Regions from separate parts of the Streptomyces sp. NPDC048419 genome, predicted to be linked through region 1. Evidence: riboswitches for the same ligand, from Rfam matches in the RefSeq annotation. Region 1 holds a riboswitch; each other region holds the start of a gene.
What was found. Region 1 has a riboswitch for cyclic di-AMP ahead of ACGFYN_RS16850 (M23 family metallopeptidase). Riboswitches for the same ligand answer to the same signal wherever they lie in the genome.

Region 1 (5,643 bases):
AGCAGACCGGCACCGAAGGGTTCCTGGTGGGGCTGGGGCTGGCCGTGCTGCCCGTCCCCCTGCTCATAGCCGCCTTCCGCTGGCTCGACCGCGTCGCACCCGGGCCCTGGCGCAACCTGCTGTTCGCCTTCGCCTGGGGAGCCTGCGCGGCGGCGCTGATAGCGATCGTCGCCAACAGCTTCGCCACGAAGTGGATAGCGACGGCGACGGCCGATCCGTCCAGCGCCGACACCCTCGGCGCGACCGTGATAGCGCCCATCGTCGAGGAGTCGGCGAAGGCGGCGGCCGTCCTCCTCGTCTTCCTGTTCCGCAGACGGGACTTCACCGGGATCGTCGACGGCGTCGTCATAGCCGGCGTCACCGCCACCGGCTTCGCGTTCACCGAGAACATCCTCTATCTGGGCACCGCCTTCGGCACCGACCAGCTCACCGGCGAACGCGGCATCGCCTCCGTCACCGCCGCGACGTTCTTCGTGCGCGTCATCATGTCGCCGTTCGCGCACCCGCTCTTCACCGTCCTGACCGGCATCGGCTTCGGCCTCGCCGCGGTCTCCTCGGAGCGCCAGCATCTGCGGCGGATCCTGGTCCCGCTCTCCGGCCTGCTGCTCGCGATGGGCATGCACGCGATCTGGAACGGCTCGTCGACCTTCGGCGAGTACGGGTTCTTCGCCGTCTACGCCGCCTTCATGGTCCCGGCGTTCGGCCTGCTGACCTGGCTGGTGATCTGGACACGCCAGCGCGAACTGCGCACCGTGCGCGAGGAACTGCCCGCCTACGCCGTGGCCGGCTGGCTCTCCCCCGCCGAGCCCTACGCCCTCGGCTCGATGCGGGCCCGCCGGCTGGCCCGCGACTACGCCGCCCACTACGGCGGCCGGCCCGCGGCACGCCAGGTCACCCAGTACGAGGCGTACGCGACCTCGCTGGCCTTCCTGCGGCACCGGGGCCGGTGCGGCCGCGCCGGCGCGGACTTCGTCGTGAGGGAACGGGAGTTGCTGTACGAGCTGTGGCGGCGGCGCGAGGTGTCGCGTCCGGCGCTGGACTACGCGGCGCGCGCGACGGCGCCCGCGGTCCCCGTGGTCGCGCCGCCCTGGCCGGTGTACGGGGTGTACGGATACCCCGCGATACCGAACCCCGCGTACAACCCGTACCAGTCGTAGGGTCCGCCCGCCCGTGTGATCAGGCCGACGCCTTCGTCAGCCGCGCGACCTCCGCCTCCGTGAGGGTCAGCTCCCCCACCTCCAGCAGCGCCGGCAGCTGCTCCACCGTGCGGGCGGACGCGATCGGTGCGGCGACCGTCGGCTGAGCGGTGAGCCAGGCCAGGGCGACCGCGGGCACCTGGGCGTCGTGCGCGCGGGCGATCTCGTCGAGCGCCGTCAGGACCCGCTGCCCCCGCTCGCTGCCCAGGTACTGCGCCACCCGGCCCGCCCGGGCGCCGTCGACCGGGTGCCGGGCCGGTACTTGCCGGTGAGGAAGCCCGCGGCGAGGGCGTAGTACGGGACGGCCGCGAGGCCGTAGCGCGCTGCCACGTCCTGGAGCTCGCCCTCGTAGGTGTCGCGTGGGACCAGGTTGTAGTGGGGCTGCAATGCCACGTACTTGGCCAGGCCCTCGCGGTCGGAGAAGTCCAGCGACGCGCGCAGCCGGTCGGCCGAGATGTGGGAGGCGGCGATGTGCCGCATCTTGCCGGCCCGCACCAGTTCGTCGAGTGCGCCGACGATCTCCTCGACCGGCACCTCCGGCTTGTCGAAGTGCGTGTAGTAGAGGTCGATGTGATCGGTGTCCAGGCGGCGCGGGGAGGCGTCCGCGGCGGCCTTGATGTTGGCGGCCGTCAGGCCCGGGAACTCGGGGTGCCCGCTGACCTTGGTCGCGATGACCACGTCGTCGCGGTTGCCGCGCGCCCTGCCCCTCCCGCACTCTCGGCTCCGCTCGAGCGGGGGGACCCCCACCCGATGATCGTCTCGGACTCGCCGCCCTGGTTGCCGTCGATCCACGCCGAGTAGGAGTCGGCGGTGTCGAGGAAGTTGCCGCCGGCGGCCGCGTAGGCGTCGAGCAGGACGTGGCCTCGTCGGCGGTCCAGCCGAAGACGTTGCCGCCGAGGCAGCGCGGGAAGACCTCGAGGCCGGAGGAGCCGAGCCGGCGCAGAGTAGGGGACGTCATGCCTTACGCCAACGAATGCGCCGGAGCGGCCCATTCCGTCGGCGCCGCAAAGATCACGTGAACACGGAGCGTGCGACCGGCGGACGCGCGCACGTCCGCCGGCAGCCCTGACGTCGGGGGGAGGCCGCCAGGACCACCGGGGTCCGGGCGTGGATCAGGGGGTGAGGCCCTTGCCGCGCAGCCACGTCATCGGGTCGATGCCCTCGGCCTGGCCGTTCGGGTGGACCTCGAGGTGCAGGTGCGGCCCGGTCACATTGCCGGTGGCGCCGATCCGGCCGATGACCTCGCCCGTGCTGACCTGCTGGCCCACGCTCACGCTGATCGACGACTGGTGGCAGAACCACAGCTCCGTGCCGTCGTCGAGGGTCATGATCGTGCGGTAGCCGTAGGCCCCGGCCCAGCCGGCCTCGGTCACCTTGCCGCTGTGGACGGCCTTGATGGGCGTGCCCGTGGGGGCGGCGAAGTCGAGGCCCGTGTGGTAGCCGGAGGACCACATGGAGCCGGGCTGCCCGAAGGTGCCGGTGATCGTGTAGGACACGACCGGAAGCTTGTACTGCTTGGCCAGTTCGGCCAGACGCGCGGCCTCGGCCGCCTTCTTGGCCTTCGCCTCGGCCTTCTCCTTGGCGGCGGCGGCCTTGGCCGCGGCCTCCTTCTCCGCCTTCTCGGCGGCGTCGCCGGCCTGCTTGGCGATGGCCGCCTCGGTGACGGACCGGGCCTTGCTGTCGACCTGCACCTGCTGGCTCTCGGCCTGCGCCATGATGCGGTCGCGCAGCGCCTGACCGGCGTCCTTGGCGCCCTGGTCGGTGTCCTTGGTGGTCACCCCGACAGTGCTGAGCGCGGTGGCCGAGCCCTTGGGTGTCTCGGTGGAGCCGCCGAACATGTGGCCCACGGAGCCCAGGTCGGGCATGGAGATGGAAACCGGCGGCTTGCCGGTGTTGGCGCTGGCCATGCCGCCCGCGCCGACGGCGGCTATGACGCCGACGCCGAGGACCGTGGAGCTGCGGGCGAGTCCACCGCCGCGCTGCTTGGCGACACGGTGCCGGCCGCGGACCGGCTGGAGGGACTCCTCGGTGGGGTTCCACTCCTCCCACGGACCCTCGTCGGAACGGGGACCGGGGAAGCCGAAGGGCTCGGTGCTCGGCACGAACGGTGCTGCCGGGGCAGGCGGGTTGGACGCCACGTGGGCGCGCTCCTTTCCTTCCTTCTCGCCTACCGGGTTAGCTGACGGGTTCGGAGCAGGAAGGTCTCCTACGCGCGTATACCAGCCGTGCCTCCACGGCGGTATCCATGCGATTCACCCCTGGGTGGTGGTTCCCCGGTTCCCTTGCGGGATTCGGCGCGTGCGCACGGAGCCGACTCTTGTGACGGCTGGGACGACCGCGCTGCGTTATCGAACGTTAATAGACGCGGGGTGCTGATTCCAAGCTGTTCTGCTTGATCATTAATGCTTCTTGGCCTGGACGTACGGACCAAGAGAGGCGAAAAACGGGCGAGTTGACCTCACCCCGTAAACCCCGCCCGTTCTGACGGTGTGTCAGTCGTTATGCGGAAAGCGGTCGCCCGGTCACCACATGTGACGAGCCCCTGTGCCGGCATCCCGAAGGACACTCCTGGGCGGGAAACACTCAGGGCCGGAATCCGTTTCCGGATTCCGGCCCTGAGCCTTGAGTAGCGGGGACAGGATTTGAACCTGCGACCTCTGGGTTATGAGCCCAGCGAGCTACCGAGCTGCTCCACCCCGCGTCGGTGTGACACCAGCATACGCCATCCGCGGGGTCGTCGACGCCACGGCTCAGAAGCCCGGCAGATGGCGGTTCGGCGCCTTGGCCTGCTCCTCGTGTTCCTCCAGCACGACCACCTCCACGCCCTCGGCCGCCAGCAGGCCGCTGCCGTCCGCGTCCGCGACGAAGGTGTCGGGCTCCCGCCAGGCCGTGACCACCCGCCCTACGCCCGCGTCGAGGATCAGCCGGGCGCACGGCTTCGGCCGGGACGCGCGGTGGGTGCAGGGCTCCAGGCTGCTGTAGACCGTGGCCGACGCCAGCCTCGGATCGGCCTGGTCGAGCTTGACCAGGGCCGCCTCCTCGGCGTGCACGACGGGGTCGCCGTCCTCGCGCGAGTGCCCGCGGGCGAGTTCCGTGCCGTCGGCGGCGACGATCACCGCGCCCACGCTGAAGGCCGTGCGGGAGGGCGGGCACAGCGCCGCCAGCTCGCAGGCGAGGGCCAGCCAGTGGTGGTCGGCGGCGGTGGGCAGGGGGCCGGCGCCGGGGGCGGTGGGCTCGTAGCGCATGAGGACGACGTCCTCGATCCGCCGGGTCTCCGTCAGGCGCAGCCGGCCGCCCTGGTAGGCGCCGGGGCCGAAGAGGCGGGGCGCGTCCGGGTCGCCCACGAAGAGCGGGGCGAGGACGAGCTGGAGTTCGTCGGCGAGGCCCTGCTGGAGCAGCTGGGTGTGGATCGTGCCGCCGCCCTCGACCATCAGGCGCCGTACGCCGCGTTCGCCGTGCAGATGCGCGAGGAGCGTGCGCCAGTCGAGGTCGGGGCCGAGCGCGACGACGTCGGCGGCGAGGCCGAGCGCGCGGGCCCGCTGGGCCCCCTTGTCGGTCGTGACGAGGAGCTTGTCGCCGCCGGTGTGCCAGAACTTGGCGTCCGGGTCCAGTTCGCCGGAGCCGCTGACGGTGACCTTGAGGGGGTACTCGGGCCGGCCGGCGGCCACCCGGGCGGCCCTGCGCTGCGGCGAGTTGACCAGCAGCCGCGGGTTGTCGGCGCGGATGGTGCCGGCGCCGACGAGGATCGCGTCGACCGAGGCCCGCACCTCGTCCACGCGGTCGAAGTCGGCGGGGCCGGAGAGCAGGAGGCGTTCGGGGCCGGTGTCGTCGAGGTAGCCGTCGAGGGAGACGGCTGCGGACAGCAGGACGTGGGGGTACGGCATCGGACGCGCTCACTCTCGGCGGCGGGCAGGCTTGGTTAAAGTTTGAAACAAACTTACACTGCACGCATGACGACTCGCTGGCTCACGGAGAAGGAGCAGCGCGCCTGGCGCGCGTACATCGCGGCGACGCACCTCCTGGAGGACGCGATCGACCGGCAGCTCCAGCAGGACGCCGGCATGCCGCATCTGTACTACTCCATCCTGGCCAACCTCTCCGAGACTCCTGAGCGCAGCCTGCGCATGACCGACCTGGCCGCGAAGACGAAGATCACCCGGAGCCGGCTGACGTACGCCGTGACCCGGCTGGAGAAGGACGGCCTGATCCGCCGCGAGGACTGCAAGTGGGACAAACGCAGCAGCTTCGCCACGCTGACGGACGAGGGGATGGCCGTGCTGGAGCGGACGGCGCCGGGACATGTGGAGACCGTACGCTCCCTGCTCTTCGACCGGCTGACCCCTCGGCAGGTGGAACAGCTGGAGGAGATCTTCTCGGGGATCGCGGAGGCGATGGAGAGCGACGAGGAGCGCCCCGCCTCGGAGGACGTCCCGTGGCGCCGCCGCTC
Region 2 (5,643 bases), on a different contig from region 1:
TCTCCTTCGCGCCGTCGTACTTCTGGGTGGCGGTCTCCGCCTCCTGGTACAGCTTGTCCACCTTCGCCTTGACCTGCGCCGGTGTCAGATCGGGCTCCGCGTGTCCGGTGCCGTCGAAGCCGGTCGCGGTCGCCGCGCCCGCCAGGGCGATGGTGAAGGCGGTGCGGGCCGTACCGCCGCCGAGTGAACGCCGACCGGTCTTGCGGTGCGCTGCCACGTGGACAGCACGTCCTTTCGTAGGGCCGCCTCGCCCCCCGGCGGCTTTACGCGTCCGGCGGCGGCCCGCACAGGGGGAGCGGGCCGCCGCCGGACCTTCTCGGCGGTGGTGTCCGACTGCCGCCCCTGGCCCGGGCGGCGGTGGGGAGCCGGTCACCTGGGGCAGGACGCTAAACCTGACCGTGACCGTTCGGTGACACGAAGTGCGGAAGTGCCGCCGCCGGATCGCCGGGTGACCGTTTGCGACCGTGATCCAGGAGCCGTGCCGTCGACTTCACGCAGTGCGCTGACCGATGTGCGGGTTCCGGACCACGGCCGCGGGACGGACTGCTATGAGCCGCATATATGCACAACCGTTGAAAGGGCAGGCCGGTGTCGGACGCCCCATGCGTCCCTGTTTAAGCTCCAGCCCCATGGACGTACTCATCCATCTCTTCGTCGCCCTGCACATCATCGGCATCGCCGCGCTGCTCGGTGGCTTCCTCACCCAGCTGAAGGCGATGGGACAGGGCACGGCCCGCTTCGTCCCCGGCATGCTGCACGGGGCGCTGACGATGCTGGTCACCGGCGCGGTCCTGGTCGGCCTCAACCAGGCCGACGACCACGACGTCAACACCATCAAGATCGGCATCAAGCTGGCGCTGCTGGTGGTGATCCTCGGCCTGGTCTACGTGAAGCGGGACGACGAGAAGGTGGACAAGGGCCTGTTCGCACTGGTGGGCCTGCTCACCACGGCGAACATCTTCATTGCGGTGCTGTGGACCTGAGACCGGCGCGGACGTCCGCCGCGGCCCCCGCGGCGACGGCCACCCACACCGCCACGGCGATCCACAGCAGCACCTGCCCGGGCCCCTTCAGCCACGGGGCGTCCAGGGCCGAGGCGGCGGACAGCAGCGCCGCGGCCGTCATGCCCAGCGGGAACACGGTCGCCCAGCGGCGCGCGTCGTAGCGCAGCCGCGGCCGGGCCGCCTCGCCGACGAGCAGCACGGCGTACCAGGCCAGGTCGAGCACGAGCAGGGCCGCCGTGATTGAGCGCAGGACGCCGCGGTCGTCGTCGTTCCACAGGTACAGGCGCGCACTGTCCGCGGCGAGGAGCTTGGACCCGGCGAGCGAAGAGATGGCGAGCGCACCGCCCGCCACCCAGTGGTCCCCACGCCCCTCCGTCACCTGCCCCAGGTCGAAGCGGGTCAGCGCGACGCAGTACAGGACGAGCCCGAGTCCGAACAGCACGAGCGCCGTGTGCGCGAGCCATGCCGTCGCCTCGGCCCCGGCGAGCGTGGCGCCGAGCACCGCGAGCCCCTGCGTGGCCACGCAGCACAGGAACACCGATCCCGGCATACGGCGCTGCCAGTTCCGTACGACCTCGACGAGCAGCACCGGCCACAGCACGGCCGCCAGCGCGAGCAGGGCCTCGGCCAGGGTCGGCCGGCCGGCCAGGGAGAACCGGGCCCCGAGTACGGCGGTCGCCGCGACGGCGGTGAGCGACTGCGGCCTGCGCGCGTCCGCCCACCACCTCTCCCGGTCCCGCACCAGGCGCATGCCGAAGTCCGCCGCCAGACCCACCCAGGCCGCACAGGCCAGGACCAGGGCGATCCGCGACAGCACCGCGTGCTCCGTCAGATACAGACCGACCGACACGATGCCGGTGGCCATCACGGCGGCGCCCGCCGCCGGCGGACGCTGCGCCCACCAGGCGCGGAAGGAGGTCGGTCCGGACATGGGGCCGATGCTAGGGAGCGCGAGAGGTGTTGCGGGCGGGGCACGCGCGCGGGCGCGGCAAATTTACGCGCGGGGGAGTGCCCCGCGCGTGTCTCAGGCCGGCCGCACCACGCTGTGGATGATCGACGAGCCGGCGTAGTAGATCGACTCCTCGCGGACGTACGCGCCGGGCTTCGGGGCGTGGATCATCATGCCGTTGCCGATGTAGATGCCGACGTGGCTGATGTCGTCGTAGAAGAAGATCAGGTCGCCCGGCTGGGCGTCGGTGAGGGAGACCGTGGTGCCGGCGTCGACCTGGTCGTAGGTGGTGCGCGGGAGGCTGACGCCGGCGGCCTTCCAGGCGGCCTGGGTGAGGCCGGAGCAGTCGTAGGAGTCGGGGCCGGTGGCGCCCCAGACGTACGGCTTGCCCATCTGCGCACGGGCGAAGGCGAGCGTCTTCGCGGCCTTGGTGGCGTACGTGGAGTCGCTGGTGGAGGTGGATGTGGAGCCCGAGTCCGAGGACGAGCCGGAGGTGGAGCTGCTCGCCTTGGCCGCGGCCTCCTCCTTGGCCTTCTGCGCGGCCGCCTGCTTCCTGGCCAGCTCGGCCGCCTGGCGGGCGGCCTCCTCTTCCTTCTGCTTCTGGATCGCCGCGAGCCGCGCCTTCTCCTCGGCGTTCAGCTTCGACAGCAGCTCACGCGCGTCGGAGAGCTTCTTCTGCACCGTGGACTTGGCCGTCCGCAGGTCGTCCTGCGTCGCGGTGAGCGTCTGGAGGTCCTTGGACGCCTCCTGGCGCTTCTTCATCGTCGCGGACTGCTCGGTGAAGTAGTCGTCGACCGCGCTCTTCTGACGGGAGGTCATACGCCCCATCAGCTGCGTCTGGTCGAAGTAGTCCTGCGGGGAGTCGGCGAGCAGGAAGGTCGCCGTGTCGGGCGCGGCGGCGCCGGTGCGGTACTGGGCCGCGGCGAACGTGCCGAGCTGCTCGCGCTCGTCGTTGAGCTTCTGGGTGCGCTCGGCGACGTCGGTGAGGAGGGTGTCCACGCGCTTGCGCTGCGTCGTGGTCTTCTCCTTGGCCGCGTTGTACTTCTCGGTGGCCGATTCCGCCTGACGGTAGAGGTCGTCGACCTTCTTCTCGACCTCCTCCACGCTCGGCTTGCCGTCGGCCACGGGGGCGGCGTTGGCCGACTGGGACAGCAGGGCCACGGAGGTGAGCGCGGCCGTGGCGAGAGCGGGTGTGCGTATGCCTGCGACGCGTGAACCTGAGGGGCGCGACTTGCGGTGCGACGCCAAGGGAGGCGACTCCTTCCACGTTCCGCCTACCGGGTTAGCTGTCGGGTTCGGGCGGGTGGTTCGGAAGGCTTGCCCTACGGTCCGGGCCCTGTGCGGGAGTCGGACCGATTCACCCCGGGAACGGTGGGTCCCCGGTTCCGGATACGCGGTGGCGCGCCGGATTCGGCGGAGGCCGCGCGGCCCGGCGACGTTCGCCGGTGGGGGTCGTACGGCCTGCCCGGAACCGTAGCCAACTCGTGTGACCCCTGTGAAGGTTGATGTTCGATATGCCCGATACATTTTCGTGACCTTTGGTCGAGGCGTCACCGGGCGCGGTCCTTCCGGAACGATCTGCGCGGATGCGTGCCGATTCTGGCCGGACTGGTGTTGTGTGCCCGGTTCCGGGAGCTGACTTCCGGCCGGTCGCGGTCAGGTGCGGGGCATTGCGGACTGCCCTCGAGTGATTGCGGAACGTGACGATGCGGCCCTGGACGGCAGCAGGCCACGGGGCGGCTTCCGGGCACGCCATCTCACCGATCCGGCGAAGTTCCCGGGGTGGCGGCGGGCTGTCAGTGAGGCGCCCTAGACTCGGAAGGCGATGAGCAGCCTCTTTGACGACAGCTTCCTGGCGGACCTCAAAGCCCCTCGCGGGCACGAGGGGGAGCCCCCGCCGCCGCCCGAGGACGATCATGTACCGGAGCCGGTTCCGGACGATCTGTTCGGTGGGAAGTTCGACGTGCCGCCGGACCGGGACTCCTACTACCGCGACGGCGCCCCGCGTCCGGCGATCGACGCGGCCGCCCTGCTGGACGGGCTGAACGAGAACCAGCGCGCGGCCGTCGTCCACTCCGGCACGCCCCTGCTCATCGTGGCCGGTGCCGGCTCCGGCAAGACCCGTGTGCTCACCCACCGCATCGCCCACCTGCTCGCCGAGCGGAACGTGCACCCGGGCCAGGTCCTCGCGATCACCTTCACCAACAAGGCCGCGGGCGAGATGAAGGAGCGCGTCGAGCACCTCGTCGGCCCGCGCGCGAACGCGATGTGGGTGATGACCTTCCACAGCGCGTGCGTGCGCATCCTGCGCCGCGAGTCGAAGAAGCTCGGCTTCACGTCGTCGTTCTCGATCTACGACGCCGCCGACTCCAAGCGCCTGATGGCCCTGGTCTGCCGTGACCTGGACCTCGACCCCAAGCGCTACCCGCCGAAGTCCTTCAGTGCCAAGATCAGCAACCTGAAGAACGAGCTGATCGACGAGGAGGACTTCGCCGCGCAGGCCGCTGGGGGCGCCTCCCAGGCTATCGGCTCCGGGGGAGGGTTCGAGAAGACCCTCGCCCAGGCCTACGCCATGTACCAGTCGCGGCTGCGCGAGGCGAACGCCCTCGACTTCGACGACCTGATCATGACCACGGTCAATCTGCTGCGCGCCTTCCCGGACGTCGCCGAGCACTACCGCCGCCGCTTCCGGCACGTCCTCGTCGACGAGTACCAGGACACCAACCACGCCCAGTACGCGCTGGTGCGCGAACTCGTGGGCACGGCGGCCCACGACGAGGACGTACCGCCCAACGAGTACGACCTGGCGCCCGCCGAACTGTGCGTCGTGGGCGACGCCGACCAGTCCATCTACGCCTTCCGCGGGGCGACGATCCGCAACATCCTCCAGTTCGAGGAGGACTACCCGGACGCGACGACGATCCTGCTGGAGCAGAACTACCGCTCCACGCAGACCATCCTGACCGCGGCCAACGCGGTCATCGAGCGCAACGAGTCCCGCCGCCCCAAGAACCTGTGGACCAACGCGGGCGCGGGCGCGCGCATCACGGGCTACGTCGCCGACACCGAGCACGACGAGGCCCAGTTCGTCGCCGACGAGATAGACCGTCTCACGGACGCGGGCGACGCGAAGGCCGGCGACGTCGCCGTCTTCTACCGCACGAACGCCCAGTCCCGTGTCTTCGAAGAGGTCTTCATCCGCGTCGGCCTGCCCTACAAGGTCGTCGGCGGCGTCCGCTTCTACGAGCGCAAGGAGGTCCGGGACGTCCTGGCCTACCTGCGCGTGCTGGCCAACCCGGAGGACTCGGTCCCGCTGCGCCGCATCCTGAACGTCCCCAAGCGCGGCATCGGCGAGCGAGCGGAGGCGATGATCGACGCCCTCTCCCAGCGGGAGAAGATCAGCTTCCCGCAGGCGCTGCGCCGCGTCGACGAGGCGTACGGCATGGCGGCGCGCTCCGCCAACGCCGTCAAGAAGTTCAACACGCTGATGGAGGACCTCCGTACGATCGTCGAGTCCGGCGCGGGCCCGGCGACCGTCCTGGAGGCGATCCTCGAACGGACCGGCTACCTGGCCGAGTTGCAGGCGTCGACCGACCCGCAGGACAAGACCCGTATCGAGAACCTCCAGGAACTCGCGGCCGTGGCCCTGGAGTTCGAGCAGGAGGCGGGCGAGGGCGAGGAGCCCCCCGG
Region 3 (5,643 bases), on a different contig from region 1:
CAAGGGGAACGGCCACTTCGAGCTGGTGCAGGGTGCGGGCGGTTCGCTCAACGGCACCACCAGCTTCGAGCGCACCAACTACTTCGAGACCATGCCCACCCACCAGCTGGAGCTCGCCCTCTGGCTGGAGGCCGACCGCATGGGCTCGCTGCTCGCCGCCCTGGACGACGAGTCCATGGAGAACCAGCGGGACGTGGTCAAGAACGAACGCCGGCAGCGCTACGACAACGTGCCGTACGGCACGGCGTTCGAGAAGCTCACCGCGCTCACCTACCCCGAGGGCCACCCCTACCACCACACTCCCATCGGTTCGATGGCCGACCTGGACGCGGCGACGCTGGAGGACGCGCGTGCGTTCTTCCGCACGTACTACGCGCCGGGCAACGCGGTCCTGTCGATCGTCGGCGACATCGACCCCGAGCAGACGCTCGCCTGGGTCGAGAAGTACTTCGGCTCCATCGCCTCGCACGACGGCAAGCCCGCACCGCGCGACGGCTCGCTGCCCGACGTCATCGGCGAGCAACTGCGCGAGGTCGTCGAGGAGGAGGTCCCGGCGCGCGCCCTGATGGCCGCCTACCGGCTGCCGCACGACGGCACGCGCGCGTGCGACGCGGCCGACCTGGCGCTCACCGTCCTGGGCGGCGGCGAGTCCTCCCGCCTCTACAACCGGCTGGTACGGCGCGACCGTACGGCCGTCGCGGCCGGGTTCGGCCTGCTGCGCCTCGCCGGAGCCCCCTCGCTGGGCTGGCTGGACGTGAAGACGTCCGGTGACGTCGAGGTGCCGGTCATCGAGACCGCCATCGACGAGGAGCTCGCCCGGTTCGCCGAGGAGGGCCCGACGGCCGAGGAAATGGAGCGCGCCCAGGCCCAGTTGGAGCGCGAGTGGCTGGACCGGCTCGGCACGGTCGCGGGCCGCGCCGACGAACTGTGCCGGTTCGCCGTCCTGTTCGGCGACCCGCAGCTCGCCCTGACCGCCGTGCAGCGCGTCCTGGAGGTGACGCCCGAGGAGGTCCAGGAGGTCGCCAAGGCCCGCCTGCGCCCCGACAACCGCGCGGTGCTCGTCTACGAGCCCGTCTCGGCCGAGGCCGCCCAGGACGCGAATCCCCCAGAAGACCCCGAGGCCGAGGCCACGGTCGAGGCCGGCGACGACAACGAGGAGGCGGCCAAGTGAGCGAGCTCGCCACGATGGAGTTCCACCCGCAGCCCCAGGCCGGCGAGGCCAGGCCCTGGGCGTTCCCGGCCCCCGAGCGCGGCGCGCTCGGCAACGGCATGACCGTTCTGCGCTGCCACCGCCCCGGCCAGCAGGTCGTCGCGGTGGAGGTGTCCCTGGACGCGCCCCTGGAGGCCGAGCCGGCCGCCGTCGAGGGCGTCGCCACGATCATGGCGCGGGCCTTCTCGGAGGGCACCGACAAGCACTCCGCCGAGGAGTTCGCCGCCGAGCTGGAGCGCTGCGGCGCCACCCTCGACGCGCACGCCGATCACCCGGGCGTCCGTCTGAGCCTCGAAGTCCCGGTCTCCCGCCTGGCCAAGGCGCTCGGTCTGATGTCCGACGCCCTCAGGGCGCCCGCGTTCGCCGACAGCGAGGTGGAGCGGCTGGTCCGCAACCGTCTGGACGAGATCCCGCACGAGCTGGCCAACCCCTCCCGCCGTGCCGCCAAGGAACTCTCCAAGGAGCTGTTCCCGGCGACTTCGCGCATGTCGCGACCGCGCCAGGGCACCGAGGAGACGGTCGAGAAGATCGACGCCGCGGCCGTACGCGCCTTCTACGACCGCCATGTCCGGCCCGCCACCGCCACCACCGTGGTCGTCGGCGACCTGACCGGCATCGACCTGGACGCCCTGCTCGGGGACACCCTGGGCGCCTGGACGGGCACCCCGGCCGAGCCCCGTCCGGTACCGCCGGTGACCGCCGACGACACCGGGCGCGTGGTCATCGTGGACCGCCCCGGCGCCGTCCAGACCCAGTTGCTCATCGGCCGCGTCGGCGCCGACCGGCACGACCGCGTCTGGCCCGCGCAGGTGCTCGGCACGTACTGCCTGGGTGGCACCCTCACCTCCCGCCTGGACCGCGTCCTGCGCGAGGAGAAGGGCTACACCTACGGTGTGCGCGCGTTCGGCCAGGTCCTCAGGTCCGCCCCGGACGGCACGGGCGCAGCGATGCTCGCCATCAGCGGCTCCGTCGACACGCCCAACACGGGCCCGGCGCTCGGGGATCTGTGGGCGGTGCTGCGCACGCTGGCCGAGGGCGGCCTGACCGACGCCGAGCGTGACGTCGCCGTGCAGAACCTCGTCGGGGTGGCGCCGCTCAAGTACGAGACCGCCGCGGCCGTGGCGAGCACGCTGGCCGACCAGGTCGAGCAGCACCTGCCGGACGACTACCAGGCGACGCTGTATCAGCAGCTCGCCGCCACCGGCACGGTGGAGGCCACCGCGGCCGCCGTGAACGCCTTCCCGATGGACCGCCTGGTGACGGTCCTCGTCGGTGACGCGGCCCAGATCAAGGAGCCCGTCGAGGCTCTGGGCATCGGCGAAGTCACCGTGGTGTCCGCGGAGTAGGGACACGCGCGCGTGAGGGCCCTGGTGACCGATGAGTCACCAGGGCCCTTGTATGTCCGAATTGAGGGAGAGTTGCCTGTCTGCCCTGTGGGATGCGCTACAAAAGCCGAGTTCCGTTTGGGAATTGAAGACCGCTCTGCCTAGCGTCGTCCGGGCTGTTCGTCAGGCAGTGCGCCGCGCCCGCGGCACCGGACAGTCATCGCCGAGTCCCCGTACGGCGCAAGCCAGGGGAGCCGGGGACCCACCGCAGTCCCTGGGGTGAATCGGACGCCCGCGCGCAAGCGAGGGGGTCCGTAGGAGACCTTCCTGCTCCGAACCCGTCAGCTAACCCGGTAGGCGAGAGGGAAGGAAAGGACCAGCCAGTTCATGGCGTTCATCTGCGCCACCGGGAAGCACCGTCGTCCCAGCAGGATCAAGCGCGGCACCGTCCAGGCGGCCGGCGTCGCGGCCCTCGCCACCACCGGCATCGTCGGCGGTCTCGCCGCCCCCTCGTTCGCCGCGGAGAACTCTGCCGAGAACTCCGTCGAGCAGACCGGCCTCAACCCCGTCATCACCATCGGCAACACGATCGCAGCGAAGATCGACGCCCAGGCCGAGGCCCAGAAGAACGCCGCCGAGGAGGCCGCCCGCAAGAAGGCCGCCGAGGAGGCCGCGCGTCTGAAGGCCGCCGCGAAGGCCAAGGCGGAGCACGAGGCCAAGCAGCGCGCTGCCCGTGCCGCCGAGCGCAGGCGCCTGAACGGCTTCGTCGCCCCGATATCGAACTCGTACGTCTCGACGGGCTACAAGACCGGCGGCTCCCTGTGGTCCTCCGGCAGCCACACGGGCATCGACTTCCACGCCGCCAGCGGCACGACCGTCCACGCCGTCGGTGCCGGCACCGTCGTCCAGACCGGCTGGGGCGGCGCCTACGGCAACCAGATTGTCATCAAGATGCACGACGGCACGTACACCCAGTACGGCCACCTGTCGTCCATCGGTGTCTCGGTGGGCCAGACGGTCACCCCGGGGCAGCAGATAGGTCTCTCCGGTTCCACCGGCAACACCACCGGACCGCACCTGCACTTCGAGGCCCGCACGACGCCCGAGTACGGCTCGGACATCGACCCCGTCGCCTACCTGCGCTCGCACGGCGTCGACGTCTGACGCACCACCGCGCGATCTCCCCGAGGCCCCGGCTCCCGAGCCGGGGCCTTTCGGTGTTTCACCGGCCCCGTGTCCAAAAAATATGCATGGATTCCGGACCGCCGTCGGAAATTCCGGCCCGGTGCAATAGAGTCACCGGAACGCACGTCAATCATCGGCGTTTCGCGGGGATTAAGTCGGAGGTCCGTCATGCGTATTCCGGCGCACTCGGTGTGCACGGCGATCCGGGACGACATCGTCGCGGGTGTCTACGAGCGCGGCGGCCGGCTCACCGAGGAACTACTCGCCCGCCGCTACGGCGTCTCGCGCGTCCCCGTGCGTGAGGCGCTGCGCACCCTGGAGGCGGAGGGCTTCGTGGTGACCCGGCGGCACGCGGGCGCGTGCGTGGCGGAACCCAACGAGCAGGAGGCCGCCGACCTGCTGGAGATGCGCGTGCTCCTGGAGCCGCTCGCCGCCTCCCGTGCCGCGCAGCGGCGCACCGAGGCCCATCTCAAGGTCCTGCGCGGCCTGGTCAGGCTGGGGCAGGAGCGGGCCAGGCGCGGCAACAGCGAGGATCTGCGCTCCCTGGAGGGCTGGTTCCACGAGACGCTCGCCCAGGCCTCCGGCAGTCCCGCGCTGACCTCGATGCTGACCCAGCTGCGGCACAAGATCGCCTGGATGTACGCCGTGGAGGCGCCCGCCAGCCCCGTGGAGTCCTGGGCGGAGCACGGCGCGATCGTCGACGCCGTGGCCCGCGGCGACAGCGAGCGCGCGCGTGCGGTCACGACCCTGCACGCCGAGCGCTCCGGTGCGGTGCACCGGCCGCGGTTCGCCCTCGGCGGCGGTCGCACCGACCGTGTGAGGACCTCGCAACATGCCGTAAACGTGACGGGCCCGCGGCATTAACATGCGCGCCGTATACAAAGAGGGCGGAATTGGCCGGGGGGTTGTTTCCGCTGCCCGCGGCCGGGAATTCCACTGGTGTTGATCGGAATTTCTGCCTCCCTTGCGGAGGAAATGCGAAGGGCTCGCCCGGTAATTCGGACGAGCCCTTCGGTGGTGCCGTGATCAGACGGTCTCGGGGAGTTCCTCGAGGCCTTCGGAGACCAGCTTCGCCAGTCGGTCGAGGGCCGCGTCGGCGCCCTCGGCGCCGGAGGCGAGGACGATCTCCTCGCCACCCTGGGCGCCGAGGCCCAGGACGGCCAGCATGGAGGCCGCGTTGACGGCGTTGCCGTCGGCCTTGGCGATCGTCACCGGGATACCTGCGGCCGTGGCGGCCCGGACGAAGATGGAAGCGGGGCGGGCGTGGAGGCCCTCGGCCCAGCCGACGTTGACGCGGCGCTCAGCCATGTGATGCTGCCCTTCGGTGTTCAGGGTTGTCTAGACCAGTTTCCCACAACGTGAAGCATGTCCGGAGCGGTCCTTCGCTCCGTCCGAAGGTGGGTCGTCGAACCGCGGCCTCGGCCCGACTTGCGTCCTTCTTCTGTTCTCGGCGACTGCCGTCCTCCCCACAGACTGCCTCGCGCCGTTGTCGGACGCGAGCCGTACTCTGGGGCCCATGCAGACCTCGTCGGACCGGCATGAGTATCCCGCCCACTGGGAAGCCGACGTGGTGCTGCGCGACGGTGGCACCGCGCGCATCCGCCCCATCACCGTTGATGACGCCGAGCGCCTGGTCAGCTTCTACGAGCAGGTGTCGGACGAGTCCAAGTACTACCGCTTCTTCGCGCCGTACCCTCGTCTGTCCGCCAAGGACGTCCACCGCTTCACGCACCACGACTTTGTGGACCGGGTGGGACTCGCGGCCACGGTCGGCGGCGAGTTCATCGCCACCGTACGCTACGACCGCATCGGCGCCGACGGAATGCCCGCGTCCGCACCGGCCGACGAGGCCGAGGTCGCCTTCCTCGTCCAGGACGCCCACCAGGGGCGCGGCGTCGCCTCCACCCTGCTCGAGCACGTCGC
Region 4 (5,643 bases), on a different contig from region 1:
CCGGCCGGGGCCCGCCACTACCTGGTGCGCCGCGTCCTCGGTCCGCTCGGCGCATGCTGGCTGCGCGACCGTTTCGAGGGGAAGGTGCAGGTCAGCGAGGTCGACCGGATCGTGCGGGCGGACGCGTCCGACGGCAGCCCGAGGCTGACGGCCCGCACGCACGCGGGCCGCACCCAGGAGCTGGCCGCGGACCACGTGATCGCGGCCACCGGCTACCGGGTGGACATCGCGGCGATGGACTTCCTCGGCCACGAGCTGCGCACCCGGCTGGCGGTGAGCCGGGGCACGCCCAGACTGGGCGCGGGATACGTCTCCTCGGTCCCGGGTCTGTACTTCACGGGCCTGCCGGCGGCGGCGTCGTACGGACCGGTGATGCGTTTCGTGTGCGGCACGGAGTTCGCCTCGCCGAGGCTGGCCGCGCACCTGGCGGCAGCTCATGGTTAGACCGGGGCCCGGAGTACCGGGCAGGAGTGAAGGACCGGCGGAGGCAAGGGAGTTGGGCGGAGGGCGCGGTGGGCACCGTGGTCGTCCGGTTCGCGATGAGTCGGCGGCGCGTCCGGTCCGTATTCTCTGATCATGGCCGCACCCACCGCATATTCACTCATCGCCACCGACCTGGACGGCACGCTGCTCAGAGGCGACGACACGCTGTCCGACCGGTCCCTCGCCGCACTCGCGCGGGTGGCCGGGGCCGGCGCCCGGCACCTGGTCGTGACGGGCCGGCCGGCCCCCAGAGTGCGGCCGCTCCTCGACGACCTGGGCAGCACGGGGCTCGCGGTGTGCGGACAGGGCGCGCAGGTGTACGACGCCGGCGCGGACCGTCTGCTGTGGTCCGTCACCTTGGACCGGGAACTGGCCGAGACCGCCCTCGGCAAGATCGAGGCCGAGGTGGGCCAGGTGTACGCGGCCGTCGACCAGGACGGAGTGGAGGGACTCACGCTCATCGAGCCCGGCTATCTGATGCCGCACCCCACGCTGCCGGCCGTACGGGTCGACCGGCGCGACGACCTGTGGTGCGCGCCCATCAGCAAGGTGCTGCTGCGCCATCCCGACCTGTCCGACGACGAGTTGGCGTCGACGGCGCGCTCGGTGGTGGGTTCGCTGGCCACCGTCACCATGTCGGGACCCGGAACCGTCGAACTCCAGCCATGCGGCATCACCAAGGCGACGGGCCTCGCCCTGGCCGCCGCGCACCTGGGGCTCGGGCCGCGGGAGACCATCGCCTTCGGCGACATGCCCAACGACATCCCCATGTTCGACTGGGCGGCGCACGGCGTCGCCATGGCCAACGCCCATCCCGAACTCAAGGCCGTGGCCGACGAGATCACCTTGTCGAACGAGGACGACGGCATCGCCGTCGTCCTCGAGCGACTGTTCTTCAGGGTGGAGGAGCTCAGCGGGACGGGTGAGCTCTAGGGCCTTTTCGGCAGGTCCTAGTAGGCGCCGTAGACGTTGTCGATCGACCCGTAGCGCGCGGCCGCGTACTTGCAGGCGGCGGTGATGTTGGCGACCGGGTCGTACGGGTTCAGCTGCGTGCCGGGCACGTGGTAGGCGAGGAAGGTCGGGTCGATGACCTGGAGCAGACCCTTGGAGGGCGTGCCGGCGATCGCGTTCGAGTCCCAGTTGTTGATGGCGGCGGGGTTGCCCGAGGACTCGCGCATGATGTTGCGGTAGATGCCGTCGTACGAGCCGGGGATGCCCTGCTGCGACATGACCTGCAGCGAGGCCCGGATCCAGCCGTCGAGGTTGTCGGTGTAGCCCATGGAGGTCGCGGTGAGCGTCGTCGGCGTGGCAGCCGAGGCGCTGGTCGCGCCGAGGACCGGCAGGGCGAGAACGGCGGCACCGGTGCCGACCACGGCGAGCTTGCGGGCGAGGCGGGAGTTCTTGGGACGGCGATGCTGAGCGGCAGCAGACATGGGGGGTTCCTCTCCGGCGCCTGCGAGGTGAGCTGTCGGGTTCGGGCGGGAGCTGCCCGGCCGCGCGGCCTTGCGGCGGCGCGGCTTCACCCCGAGCCGGTCCGGGACGGTGCCCGGTCCGGCGACTTACCTGGGTCCCCCGCTCCTGCCGTGCGAGTGAGTTCGTCGATGGGTCGGCCGGGCTGCGGCAGGATTCGGCGTCTGCCCGACTGGCCGGGAACGTATGCGAGAGCACATGTCCGGAACAAGTGCCGGATTCACAGACCATGCCTATTGACCTTGGTCTGAGGCTTATGGGGCGCTTGATCCTTTGCTGCCGCCAATCCTCAACTGGTGTGTGGGCGACGGAAGAACGGGGGTAGCTGAATGACCGTCGGATCAGGGGCCGACGTGACCCAACTCACTGGCGTCCATAAGGGAGGCAAATCGGGCAATGAGCCCAACTCATGTTCAACCAGCCGCCCGTGGGATCCCGGCGTCCTCAAGTCGGGTGGCGGGCCATCGTTTCGGCGTCTTCGACCTCGGCGCAGATCGCCTCATTGAATGTGAAAAGGGACGAAATATGGCCGTCGATCCCAAGCCGCTCGGCCATATGTCGGCCGGGACGGAACCTCTCATGTGGTGCAGATCGTTCTCAGGGCGGTCGTCCTCTGGAGGAGTGATGTCACGAGAGCCCTCGGGACACGGGCCGCCGCCTCCCGCCGGGCCGGCCGATGCGCCGGTAGACAAGTCGATAGATATCCGCTCATATGAGGCGATCAAAAACATACTGGTCGTGATCCGATACCGCCCGTGGTGGACGGGTGGGCGGCATGGGTGATCGAAAGGTGACCGGATACGCTGACTTGAGTGATGTCAGCGACCTATCGACAAACCGCGTGAACCGCAGGTAGACACCAGCAGACAGGAGACCCCTCGTGACCGTCGTCGGGCCGTTCGGGCTGAGCGTGCGGGACCAGGCTCTGGAAGCCGATGTCCAAGCCGGATTGGCGGCTGTCGAGGAGGGTTTGCTCGAAGCCACCAAGAGTGAGGTCCCCTTCATCACGGAGGCCGCCCAGCATCTGGTGCGGGCGGGTGGCAAGCGGTTCCGTCCCCTGCTGGTGATGCTCGCCGCGCAGTTCGGCGACCCGTACGCGCCGGGTGTCGTGCCCTCGGCCGTGGTGGTGGAGCTGACCCACCTGGCGACGCTGTACCACGACGACGTGATGGACGAGGCCGCGGTGCGGCGCGGCGTGGACAGCGCCAACGCCCGCTGGGGCAACTCGGTCGCGGTCCTCACCGGCGACTTCCTGTTCGCGCGCGCCTCGCACATCCTGGCCGACCTCGGGCCCGAGGCGGTCCGGGTGCAGGCCGAGGCGTTCGAGCGGTTGGTCACCGGGCAGATCCTGGAGACCGCGGGGCCGCAGGACGGGCGGGACCCGGTCGACCACTACCTGGACGTGCTGGGCGGCAAGACGGGCTCGCTGGTGGCCGTGTCGTGCCGCTTCGGGGCGATGATGTCGGGCGCCGACGAGACGGTCGTGGACGTGCTGACGCAGTACGGCGAGCGGCTCGGGGTCGCCTTCCAGCTGGCGGACGACGTGCTGGACATCGCGTCCGAGTCGCGCGAGTCCGGCAAGACGCCGGGGACCGACCTCCGCGAGGGCATCCCCACCCTTCCGGTGCTGCGGCTGCGGGAGCGGGCGGCGCGGCTGGGGCTGGCCGAGGACATCGCCCTGAGCGAGCTGCTGGACTCCGATCTGAGCGACGACGCGCGGCTCGAGGAGGCGCTGGCCGGCCTGCGGGAGCACCCCGCGCTGGAGCAGGCCCGCCGCGACACCGTGCGCTACGCCGAGGACGCGCGTGCGGCGCTGGCCCCGCTGAGGGAGTGCGACGCGAAGCTGGCGCTGATGGAGATGTGCGACGCGGTGGTGCACCGGGCGGGCTGAGCCGGCCCTGGCAGCGCGAGGCGATGTCCGTCCGCACCGTGAGACAGGTCACAACTCTGGACTGAGTCCAATCTGAGATCCATTCCGTAGTCATACACAGAAGGCCGACGCAGGGGGTGTCGGCCGGTCTACGGGGAGAAAACATCATCATGGGCATGAATGCGACGTTCTCGAAGCGCCGTAGGAGCCTGATCGTCACCGCTGTCGCGGTGGCCGCCGCCGGCGGTGTCGCCCCCGCGGTGATTCCCGCCTTCGCCGCCGGAGGCACCCGCGCCGACCACGCGGGGCACGCCGGCGGCATGGGCGGGCAGAGCATCGTGAGCCAGAGCGGAACCGTGTCCGGTGGCACCGGGGGTACCCTTCTCGCCACCAGCCTCCGGGGAGCCGACGAGGTTCCCGTGGCGGGCGGACCGGCCGTCGGGGACAAGGACGGCGCCGCACTGGAGTTCATCAAGGTGAAGGGGGACAGGGTGTCCGTCGCCGTGACCTGGCGCGGCACCGGCAGGCCGACCATGCTCCACATCCACCAGGGCGCCAAGGGCAGCAACGGCGGCGTCAAGGTCGACTTCACCGGCCTGCTGAAGGACGGCAGGCGGCACAGCGTCGTCGGGACCGTGAAGGTCGGCGACCCCGGCCTGCTCGCGGCCCTCACGTCCGACCCCGGCTCCTTCTACGCCAACCTGCACACCGCCGAGTTCCCCGGTGGAGCCGTCCGCGGCCAGCTCCACAAGGTCACGGTCGCCGGCTTCGACTTCCGCAGCGCCCTGCACAACTTCCAGGCGTCGGTGGTCAAGGGCAAGCAGATCTACGAGTGCAAGCCGGTCGACGGCGGCGGTTACGCCTTCGCCCAGCGGGACGTCGACGCCCTGCTCGGCGGCGGCATCCGGCACAGCTTCGTCGCGCCCAACTTTGGTACGCCGCAGTGGATCGCGCCGGACGGCAGCGCGGTGACCGGGGCCGTCCTCTCCAAGACGCCGAACGGCGACGGCAACATTCCCGAACTCGACCTCAAGGCCGCGCCGTCGGGCAGGCACCACGGTCTGCTGGCGGACACCGCGGAGATCCTGCGGCTCAACACCGTCGGCGGAACCGCCCCGTCCGGCTCCTGCACGCCCGGCACCGTCACCGGCGTCCCCTACCAGGCGGACTACGTCTTCCTGCGGAACTGACGCGAACCGCTGACGGAGACCCGTCCCGGGCGGCGCCTGCCCCGCACGACCCCTACGGGTCGGGGGAGGCGCCGCCCTCTCGCGTCATACCCCAGGCGTACACGGAGTTGAATCCCCGGTCTGACGCTTCCTCCTGGCGAATTTGGTCAGATGGAAACCACGGAAATCACCACTCCTCACCGATTCGGGTGAGAATGGCGGCACGGGGTGGACAACAGCAGCACGTGAGTTGGACAGGCCGCCGCCGACGACGGAGGTAGCGCACACATGGCACCGAACGAATCCGACGAGAGCACGATCGCCGAGGAGGCCGACGACCTCCGCGCGGGCCGGCGCAAGGCCGCGCGGTACGTGGTCCCGGTCGCGGTGGTGGGGGTGGCGGCGGCGACCATCGGGCTCGTCCCGGCCCTCGCCGACTCCGGTGACCCCGACCTGCCGAAGATCAGCGCGCAGCAACTCATCGACAAGATCGCCAAGTCGGACGTGCAGCAGATGTCCGGCACGGTGAAGATCAGCACGGACCTGGGCCTGCCGGACCTCGGCGGTCTCGAGAACAGCCCGGTGTCCGGCGCCACCAAGTCGGGCGACGGCTCGTCCGCCGACCCGAGCTCCAAGATCACCGAGCTCGCC

Region 2: it holds a riboswitch for cyclic di-AMP, as region 1 does, so the genes downstream of both, ACGFYN_RS04300 (NlpC/P60 family protein) here and ACGFYN_RS16850 (M23 family metallopeptidase) in region 1, are expected to answer to the same signal.
Region 3: it holds a riboswitch for cyclic di-AMP, as region 1 does, so the genes downstream of both, ACGFYN_RS03450 (M23 family metallopeptidase) here and ACGFYN_RS16850 (M23 family metallopeptidase) in region 1, are expected to answer to the same signal.
Region 4: it holds a riboswitch for cyclic di-AMP, as region 1 does, so the genes downstream of both, ACGFYN_RS23380 (transglycosylase SLT domain-containing protein) here and ACGFYN_RS16850 (M23 family metallopeptidase) in region 1, are expected to answer to the same signal.

What each region holds. Positions count from the first base shown of each region.
Region 1 covers NZ_JBICXT010000006.1:350,221-355,863, reverse strand. Annotated here, with positions in the region: gene ACGFYN_RS16860 (PrsW family intramembrane metalloprotease) at 1-1,157, shown strand, start outside; partial or broken gene ACGFYN_RS16855 (aldo/keto reductase) at 1,177-2,154, opposite strand; gene ACGFYN_RS16850 (M23 family metallopeptidase) at 2,309-3,334, opposite strand; cyclic di-AMP (ydaO/yuaA leader) riboswitch at 3,346-3,503, opposite strand; tRNA gene ACGFYN_RS16845 (tRNA-Met) at 3,824-3,897, opposite strand; gene ACGFYN_RS16840 (dihydrofolate reductase family protein) at 3,947-5,080, opposite strand; gene ACGFYN_RS16835 (MarR family winged helix-turn-helix transcriptional regulator) at 5,147-5,643, shown strand, end outside.
Region 2 covers NZ_JBICXT010000002.1:74,439-80,081, forward strand. Annotated here, with positions in the region: gene ACGFYN_RS04285 (NlpC/P60 family protein) at 1-217, opposite strand, end outside; gene ACGFYN_RS04290 (hypothetical protein) at 630-983, shown strand; gene ACGFYN_RS04295 (tellurite resistance/C4-dicarboxylate transporter family protein) at 961-1,935, opposite strand; gene ACGFYN_RS04300 (NlpC/P60 family protein) at 2,029-3,201, opposite strand; cyclic di-AMP (ydaO/yuaA leader) riboswitch at 3,209-3,379, opposite strand; gene pcrA (DNA helicase PcrA) at 3,779-5,643, shown strand, end outside.
Region 3 covers NZ_JBICXT010000001.1:794,728-800,370, reverse strand. Annotated here, with positions in the region: gene ACGFYN_RS03460 (M16 family metallopeptidase) at 1-1,171, shown strand, start outside; gene ACGFYN_RS03455 (M16 family metallopeptidase) at 1,168-2,556, shown strand; cyclic di-AMP (ydaO/yuaA leader) riboswitch at 2,747-2,910, shown strand; gene ACGFYN_RS03450 (M23 family metallopeptidase) at 2,923-3,699, shown strand; gene ACGFYN_RS03445 (GntR family transcriptional regulator) at 3,889-4,584, shown strand; gene ACGFYN_RS03440 (HPr family phosphocarrier protein) at 4,747-5,028, opposite strand; gene ACGFYN_RS03435 (GNAT family N-acetyltransferase) at 5,237-5,643, shown strand, end outside.
Region 4 covers NZ_JBICXT010000011.1:110,825-116,467, reverse strand. Annotated here, with positions in the region: gene ACGFYN_RS23390 (NAD(P)-binding domain-containing protein) at 1-444, shown strand, start outside; gene ACGFYN_RS23385 (HAD family hydrolase) at 577-1,416, shown strand; gene ACGFYN_RS23380 (transglycosylase SLT domain-containing protein) at 1,434-1,916, opposite strand; cyclic di-AMP (ydaO/yuaA leader) riboswitch at 1,921-2,126, opposite strand; gene ACGFYN_RS23375 (polyprenyl synthetase family protein) at 2,834-3,844, shown strand; gene ACGFYN_RS23370 (CHRD domain-containing protein) at 4,000-5,013, shown strand; gene ACGFYN_RS23365 (outer membrane lipoprotein carrier protein LolA) at 5,281-5,643, shown strand, end outside.